Regions from separate parts of the Geodermatophilus normandii genome, predicted to be linked through region 2. Evidence: riboswitches for the same ligand, from Rfam matches in the RefSeq annotation. Region 2 holds a riboswitch; the other holds the start of a gene.
What was found. A riboswitch is a leader RNA that binds a small molecule or an ion and turns the genes downstream of it on or off. The one in region 2 is predicted to bind cyclic di-AMP.
Positions count from the first base shown of each region.

Region 1: it holds a riboswitch for cyclic di-AMP, as region 2 does, so the genes downstream of both, JD79_RS13335 (C40 family peptidase) here and JD79_RS22810 (VldE C-terminal domain-containing protein) in region 2, are expected to answer to the same signal.

Region 1 covers NZ_QGTX01000001.1:2,728,237-2,732,446, forward strand. Annotated here, with positions in the region: gene JD79_RS13325 (HNH endonuclease signature motif containing protein) at 1-117, opposite strand, end outside; gene JD79_RS13330 (GIY-YIG nuclease family protein) at 228-980, shown strand; gene JD79_RS13335 (C40 family peptidase) at 1,030-1,545, opposite strand; cyclic di-AMP (ydaO/yuaA leader) riboswitch at 1,558-1,691, opposite strand; gene JD79_RS22660 (hypothetical protein) at 2,061-2,219, shown strand; gene JD79_RS13340 (DUF4352 domain-containing protein) at 2,464-3,078, shown strand; gene JD79_RS13345 (hypothetical protein) at 3,606-3,929, shown strand; gene JD79_RS13350 (sigma-70 family RNA polymerase sigma factor) at 4,002-4,210, shown strand, end outside.
Region 2 covers NZ_QGTX01000001.1:4,178,927-4,183,136, reverse strand. Annotated here, with positions in the region: gene nadA (quinolinate synthase NadA) at 1-28, shown strand, start outside; gene JD79_RS20195 (sulfite exporter TauE/SafE family protein) at 30-782, opposite strand; gene JD79_RS20190 (DoxX family protein) at 807-1,166, shown strand; gene JD79_RS20185 (PIG-L deacetylase family protein) at 1,284-2,003, shown strand; gene JD79_RS22810 (VldE C-terminal domain-containing protein) at 2,046-2,666, opposite strand; cyclic di-AMP (ydaO/yuaA leader) riboswitch at 2,938-3,086, opposite strand; RNA gene rnpB (RNase P RNA component class A) at 3,214-3,627, shown strand; gene JD79_RS20165 (hypothetical protein) at 4,078-4,210, shown strand, end outside.

The DNA.
Region 1 (4,210 bases), 1.5 Mb from region 2:
CGACAGCTCCGCCGCCCGCACCCGGCGGGCCAGGGCGGCGTCGATCCGGTTGCGCTCGGCGACCAGCGCGGCGACGCCGTCGAGGACGTCACCGCTCCCTGGATCACCCGAACACATGTACGAATTGTACGCCACCGCAGTGGTCCCCTCAACCTGAAACCGCAGGTCAAAGCGCTAATCGGTCAGGAGCAGAAGCTGTCGACGACCTCGTGGGTAGGGCGACCGGGATGGAACTCGACGACGCCACGGCCCTGAGGGCGGCGCTGCACGGCCACGTGCCACGGGCGGTCCGCACGCACTGGGTCGACGTCGACGGCGTCCGCTGGCCGCTGCGACAGGTGGTGACCCTTGCGGTCGCTGGCGACCGGAGCCGCGTCACCACCCGGGCTGCCCACCGGGCCCTGCGAGAGCTGGGCTTCCGGACGAGCGAGCGGACGGAGAGCTGGCGGAGCGAGGTCCCCAGCGTCACCCCGCTCCTCGACGCGCTGAACGCCGCGACGCCCGCAGACTTCCTCGCCGCCGGCCGAGCCGCGAGCAACGAGCCGGGGCTCTACAGCTGGTGGGCCGACGACCAGGGCGCGGCCGACCTGACCCGGGGTCTCGGGCACGAGGTGGTGCCGGGCCTCGTCTACGCGGGCCGCGCCGGGGGCATCCGGCCGAGCGGCGTGCGGTCGAGCAACACGCTGTGGGGCCGCATCGCCACGATGCACCTCGGTGGCCGCCGGCAGTTCTCCACCTTCCGGCTCACGCTGAGCGCCTGCCTGTCCCCGGAGGGCGGTCCGGCCGTCGACGGGCAGGAGCTGACCGGCTGGATGCACCGGCACCTGCGGGTCGCGGTCCTCCCGCTGCCGATCGAGTCGGTGGCGCCGGGGGAGGAGCGGCTGCTCGAGCTCGCCGACCCGCCCCTCAACCTCCGCGACGTCCCGAGGACCGACCTGCGCCGCGCGCTCACCCGCCGTCGGAAGGCCCTGCCCACCTGACACGGCGGCGCCCCGGCCACGAGGGCCGGGGCGCCGTCGAGAGCGTGCGTCAGGCGACGCGGCGTGCGCCCGCGTAGCTCGGCATCGAGTCCAGGTTGACCACGGCCACCGGCTTGCCGGCGGTCGAGGCGTGCACCATCTGGCCGTTGCCGATGTACATGCCCACGTGCGACACGGGGCTGTAGAAGAACACCAGGTCGCCCGGCTTGAGGTCGGCCTTCGCCACCGGGGTGCCGAACGTCGACTGGGCCTTCGAGGTGCGCGGGATCGTGATGCCCGCGGCCTTGTAGGCGTAGCTGGTCAGCCCGGAGCAGTCGAACGTGTTCGGGCCGGCGGCGCCGTACACGTACATGTCACCGCGCTGGGCCAGGGCGGTGTCGACGGCGATCTGGGCCGCGCCGTTGGGAGCAGGCGCTGGGGCGGCGGCCACGGTCGCGGTGGTGCCGACGCCCCCTGCAGCAGCGGAGGCGGGGAGGGGCGAGAGGGCGATGCCGGCCCCGGCGATGGCGGCGACGGCGACACCGCGGAACGAGCGACGAGCGAGGGACGTGCGAGTGGTCGTCATCGACGACGGTTCTCCTGTTCTCCACGGCCGCCTACCGGGTTAGCTGACGGGTTCGGACGGGGGAGTCGCCCGGCGCGACGGATCGCGCTCCACCCCAGGACTGCGGTGGGTCCCCGGCCCGGGTACCGGCTGGGTGCCGGCATCCGGTTCGGCGTGTCCGGCGGGTGTCACGCGGGTGGTGACGAGGGCCCCGGCCGGTCCGCGACGACGGTAGGGAGCGGTTGCGGGCCCCTCCACCGGACCGAGGCCGCGCCACGCCCGGGCCCGGCCTCCCGACTTGACGCCGGCCGCGGATCCGACACGCCACCGTCACCACCACGGACGGCGGCGCAGCACCCGGCCGGCGGCCGCCCGGGCGGCACGGACACGCCGGGCCCGACGAGAAAGGACGAGACGGTGCGCCCGCACTCCGGGTCAGCGGCCCGCCACGCCCGCGGAGGTCGCCGGGATCTCGACGGTTGGCCCGCCCGTTGTCGGGGCACCCGTTGGAGCAGTCGAGAGGAGGGAGCACCCCCATGGGCATGTTGAGGAACGTGATCGCCTCGGGCGTCGCCGCGAAGGTCGTCCAGGAGCTCCGGAAGCCGCAGAACCAGGCGAAGATCAAGCAGTTCATCCGGGACTACCAGGCCAAGAACAAGGGTGGCGGCACGCGACCGACCGGTCGCGGGTACTGACCCCGCACGCTCGACCGCGGCCCCCGTCCCTTCCGGGACGGGGGCCGCGGTGCGTCCCCGGCTTCGTGACCTCCGTTTCCGCCGCTGCGCATGAGACACCTGTGAGTGCTGAGGACGACTCCGTACCGATATGGGTCGTTCCGGGACGCGGCCGTGTCACTGTCCCGTGTGTCACGCCCGGTGGCGGTGCAGCAGACATGTGCAGCGACCCCCGCTTCTCGGGCTCTCACCCCCGGGGGATCCGATGACCTACTCTCCGCCGCTCCCGCAGCAGCCCGTGCCTGCTCCTGCCCCGAAGAAGCCGTTCTACAAGAAGGCCTGGTTCCTCGTCCTCGCCGCGATCGTCGTCATCATCATCGGCGTCAACGCGAACAAGGGCGGCGGTGCCGACACCGGTTCAGCCGAGGCTCCGGGCGACAACGGCGCGGCCAGCGCCGACTCCGGGGACGCCACCGAGGCCAGCGCCGTCGGCATCGGTCAGCCGGCGGCCGACGGCGACTTCCAGTTCGTCGTCAACGGCGTCGACTGCTCGCAGACCGAGCTCGGCGACGAGTACCTCAGCACGCAAGCGCAGGGGCAGTTCTGCATCGTCGACGTGACGGTGAGCAACATCGGCAGTGAGGCGCAGGGCTTCTTCGGTGAGAACGCCACCCTGCTCAACGCCGAGGGCCAGGAGTTCAGCGCCGACAGCGAGGCTGCCTTCTACCTGCAGGACTCGTCCTCGCTCTACGAGGAGATCAACCCCGGCAACACGCTCAACAGCAAGGTCGTCTTCGACGTCCCGGCCGGCATGACCCCCAGCGGCATCGAGCTGCACGACTCCGCGTTCTCCGGTGGCGTGACCGTCGCCCTGCAGTAAGCAGCGCTCAACCACAGGGGGTTCCGCCGACCGGCGGGACCCCCTGTGTCGTCTTCGAGCCATGATGTGGCCGGGCTCGCGAGCCCGGATCGGGGTGCAGTCGAGTTCCGTCCAGCAACACCCCGACCGGGGCGGACACGACCCGGTTCCCGGTGACGACGATGCTCCGGCGGACGGGGCGCGTGCACGGCGGGATGGTCCCGCCGTTCACGCGAACCGGTGCCGTCCCCGCCGGGGGCACGGGTGTGGGGGCGGCACCGGCCCACGGACAGGAGAGGCGCCGGCGCGCTCCGCATGACGGGAGCGGGGACGCCGGCGACGGCGCCGGGCCCGCGGCGGGCCGGGGCCGGGGCCGCGCGGGCGCCGGACCTCCGCGTCATGGACCGGGGCGGCCCGCGTCAGCGCCCGTCCGGACACCGTGCGTGACCGCCGACCCGTCGACGGCGGCGTCCCGGCGCGCCGCGTCATCCCGGCCCGGGGACGGCGTCGTCACCGGTGCAGGGGGATCGAGGGAGGCGAGCAGCGCCATGACGACGAGCAGCGCCACGACGACGAGCGGGACGACGAGCGGGACGACCGGCGGGGCAGGCGCGGAGCGGGCGGCCGCCCCCGGGGTCCCGGCTCCCCGGGGGTCGCAGGAGCGGCTCCAGCACGTGGAGGAACTCCGCCGGGCGGCGACCCACCTGGCGGCGGCACAGTTCCTCGAGAGCCGCGCCGACCGTTCGGCCAGCCCCGTGCTGGCGGGCCTGCTGCGCGACCGGGCCCGCGAGCGCCGCCGCAGGGGCGAGCGCATCCTCGTGCGGCTCGGGGTGCGGCCCGTGCGGGGCGGGCCGCCCGGGCAGCGGTGCTGAGCAGGCGGTTCCCCGCCGGGAGCGGGAGCGGAAGGGGAGGCGGAGCCGGGACGCGCGGCGTAGCTTTCCGCCATGGCCGCCGCGGGGCGGGCCGGCCCGGCCCAGGACGGGCCGTCGCCCGCCGAGATCACGGCGCTGATCCCGCTCGTCCGGCGGATCGTCGCCGCCCGGGTCCCCGACCACGCGACCGCGGACGACCTGGTGCAGGAGACGCTGACCCGGGTGCTCGCCGCGTCCGGGCGCGTCGAGCCGGGGATGCTCGAGCCCTACGCCATCGTGAC
Region 2 (4,210 bases):
CGGCGAGCCCGGCCGCGGCGGCGAGTAGGTCAGATCCGGGTGAACAGGTAGACCGACACCACGACGCCGAAGACCACGATGAGCACCCGCAGCGGCGTCGCGGGGATGCGGCTGGCGATCCGGGCACCGGCGAACCCACCCACCAGGCTGGCCGGCGCCGCGACGGCGACCACCTGCCAGTCGACCGGCCCGAAGAAGCCGAAGACGACGAGCGTCACCGTCGCCGTCACCGCGGACAGCGCCGACTTCAGCGCGTTGGCCAGCTGCAGCCGGTGCAGCGCGGTGCCGAGCACGCCGACCAGGATCACGCCGAGCGCCCCGCCGAAGTAGCCGCCGTAGACGGTGGCGAGGAACAGCGCGAGATGGAGCCACCACGGGTCGCGGGCGGTGCCGTCGTCGCGGTCGCGCAGCCGGCGGGTCAGCAGCGGCTGCACGGCCAGCAGCAGGCTCGCCAGCAGCACCAGCACCGGGACGACGACGTCGAAGGCCTCGCTGGGCGTGGTCAGCAGCAGCACGCTGCCGGCGGTGCCGCCGAGGACCGACACCGCGCCGAGGCGCACCAGCCGCTCGCCCTGGCCGGCGTACTCGCGGCGGAACCCGGCCATCCCGCCGAGGTAGCCGGGCCACTGCGCCACCGAGTTGGTGACGTTGGCCGCCACCGTCGGCAGGCCGAGTGCCACGAGGGTGGGGAAGAGGACGAGCGACCCGCCGCCGGCGATCGAGTTGATGACGCCGGCGCCGAGGGCCACCGCGGCCGCGATGAGCAGGTCGGCGGCTGACACGGAGCGGCAGCCTACGGTGACGCCGTGCGCCTCCCCGCCCCGGCGACCTGGCTGGCCGCCGCCCTCGGCGGCTCCGGCGTGCTGCACCTGGTGCGGCCTCGGACCTACGAGTGGCTGGTGCCGCCCGAGCTCGGCGACGCCCGGGCGTGGGTGCTCGGCAGCGGCGTGGCCGAGGTCGCCGCGGCGGCACTGCTCACCGGGCCGCCGACCCGGCGAGCCGGGGGGTGGGCGGCGGCCGGGCTGCTCGCCTCGTTCCTGCCGGCGCACCTGCACCACGTCCGCCTCGCGCGGGGGCGGCCGGCGTTCCTGGCGGCCGCCGCGGTCCGGCTGCCGCTGCAGGCGCCGATGATCGCCGCCGCGCTGCGGGTGGCCCGCGGTCGCTGACGCCGGTCGATCAGCGGCCGCGGGTGGGGACCGGGTCGGGCCCGGTCGGCCGGGCGCCGTCCACCCGGCTGCGTCCCGAGCCCGCCGCCGCGCGCCGACGCCGGGCACACTGCCCGCATGGCCGATCCGCTGCCCGACGACTGGGAGCGCGCGCTGGTCGTCGTCGCCCACCCCGACGACGTCGAGTACGGGTGCGCGGCCGCCGTCGCCACGTGGACCGCGGCCGGACGCGACGTCCGGTACGTGCTGGCGACCAGTGGCGAGGCCGGCATCGCCGGGCTGCCGCCGGAGGAGGCCGGGCCGCTGCGGGAGCGCGAGCAGCGGGCCGCGGCCGCGGTGGTGGGCGTGTCGGTGGTCGAGTTCCTCGGCCACCCCGACGGCCGGCTGACCGAGGGGACGGACCTGCGCCGGTCGCTCGCGGCGGCGATCCGGCGGCACCGGCCGCACCTGGTGGTGACGATGCACCACGGCGACACCTGGACGCCCCCGGGCGCGGCGGTCGGCTACTGGAACAGCGCCGACCACCGGGCGCTGGGCCGCTGCGCGCTCGACGCGGTCGGCGACGCGGCCAACGAGTGGATCTTCCCGGAGCTCGCCGCCCAGGAGCCGTGGCGGGGCGTGCGGTGGACCGCCGTCGCCACGCCGGTCGGGGTGACGCACACCGTCGATGTCACCGACGTCGTCGACCGGGCGGTGGCCTCGCTCGCCGAGCACCGCCGCTACCTCGAGGCGCTGTCGGACGAGCCGGTCGAGGAGCAGGCTCGCAAGCAGGTCGACATGGCGACCCCCGAGCTGGACGGCCGGCGCGTGGCCGGCTTCGCCCTCTACGCGGGGTGAGGGGACGCGGCCCCGGGGGACCCGGGGCCGCGTCCCGGTCGATCAGGGGTTGAAGCTGACGTGCACGTGGTCGTAGTGGTTGGCGGTGACCGACCCGCGGTCCTCCATCGCCCGCCAGCCGGAGCCGCCGATGATGAAGATCCGCTGCTGCCAGATGACGTACTCGACGTTGAACCGCGCGGCGTTGTCGATGACGTACTGGGCGACGGCGTTCCCCTTGGCGGAGTCCGCGTAGACCATGAAGTCCGCGGCCAGCTGCTGGGTGGGCGAGTGCCCGGGCCGGGTCAGGACCGTGGACACCCCGAAGGTCGAGGTGACCTCCGCGACGACCGGGCGGACGTGCGCGGCCCAGGCGCTGTAGGCGGTCGAGGTCGGCGTGGGCTTGCCGGTGAGGTCGGTCGACACCGCGACCACCGCGGTGGCGGCGGCCGCCGCCGGGGCCGCCGCGGCTGCGGGAGCCGCGGCCGCGGCGGGGGCTGCCGCCGGAGCGGCGGCCGGCGCCTCGTCCCGGTCGTGGGACCAGCCGTGCGACCAGTCGGAGCGGTGGCCGTCCCACCGGCCCTCGGCCTGGGCGACGGACTGCCCGGAGAGACCGAAGGCGAGGGCGAGGGCGCCGACCGTGACGGTGCGGCGGACGGTGCGGGATGAGCTGTGCGAAGGCATGACGAGGAGAGCTCCTGACGTCGGTTCCGTGCGGCGCCGCCGTGTGTTCAGCGGTCACCGTCACGTGAGTGGGGCGGAAGCCCCCGGATGGGACGGCCGGGCGGGCGACCGGGCGGCGGGCACCTGCTGGAGGGCAGGCCGACGCGAGAGCGGTCGCGGTCCGGCTCGGGATGCGCGGCGACCGGCGTTCGTGCGCGGGTCGCGGCGTCCGTCTCTGAGGGGGTGCGGGCGCGCCAGGGCAGGCGCCTACGGCGCACCCCGTTGCGGTTCTCCGTTCTCCCATGGCCGCCTACCGGGTCAGCTGACGGGTTCGGGCGGGGATGCGCCCTACCCGCTCCCGAGGGAGCGGGACTCACCCCAGTGGTTCGGTGGGTCCCCGGCTCGCGGCCACGGATGGTCACGACTCGGCGGCATCCGGTGCGGCTCCCCCCGGGTGGAGGCGGTGACGACCGACCGGACCCGGCAACCGTAGGTGGGTTACGGAATAGTCACAACGCGGACCGGGCAGTTCCGCTGTGAAGGGTCCGTAGACTGCGGGCACGACGGACGAGTCGGCCGGGCGGTCGCGTCGGCGGGGGAGACCCCGTCGCCGAGGAACGTCCGGGCTCCACAGGGCAGGGTGGTCGCTAACGGCGACCCGGGGGAACCCGCGGGACAGTGCCACAGAGAACAGACCGCCGGCGGTGCCTCTCCGGAGACACGGCCGGTCAGGGTGAAACGGTGGTGTAAGAGACCACCAGCGCACCGGGTGACCGGTGCGGCTCGGTAAACCCCACCCGGAGCAAGGTCGAGAAGGGACGGCGGGAACGTCGTCCTGCGCAGGCGTTCGAGGGCTGCCCGCCCGAGCCTGCGGGTGGACCGCTCGAGCCCGCCGGCAACGGCGGGCCTAGATGGATGACCGCCCATCGGGAGGCCGCGAGGCGCCCGAGGACAGAACCCGGCGTACAGGCCGACTCGTCCGTCGCCCCTCGTCTGACCTGCCTTTTCAGGTCCGGCGGGGGTCCCCGTTCCTCAGATGTTCCTCAGCCGCGGGAGCCAGTACGGCGCCCACCACGGCCCGCCTGAGGACGAGGACCCGGACGTGTCCGCACCCGTTGCGCGCGGCCGCCGGCAACGAGGGCGGACTTGAACGTCTCGTATGGGAGGCTGCGATCCAGCGTCGGCCCGAGCAGGAGGCACGTTGGCCAAGTACCGGCGGCGGGGGCATTGGCGACGTGGTCGAAACGGGACCATGCACTGGGTCTCTGCGCACGACGTCACACGAGGGTCCTCGGGCAGGCAGAGCTCAAGCTCCTACTCGACGAGCTGGTTCACGCAGGACCACCATCCAGCCCCGCCGCGACCCGCCACGGTCCGCTATCCGGCACTGCCCTACTCGGCTCGCTGGCTGAGGCCCAATGCTCGCTGCCCCGTGTGCGGCGCAGCCGTCTACTTCTGGTCGAACGCGGCCGGCAGTCGGGTCTACTTCGACGAGATGGGACCGCCATGGCCGAAGCACCCGTGCACTGACGTTCGAGCTGGCTTCGCTTGGGCCGCCGGCCCGC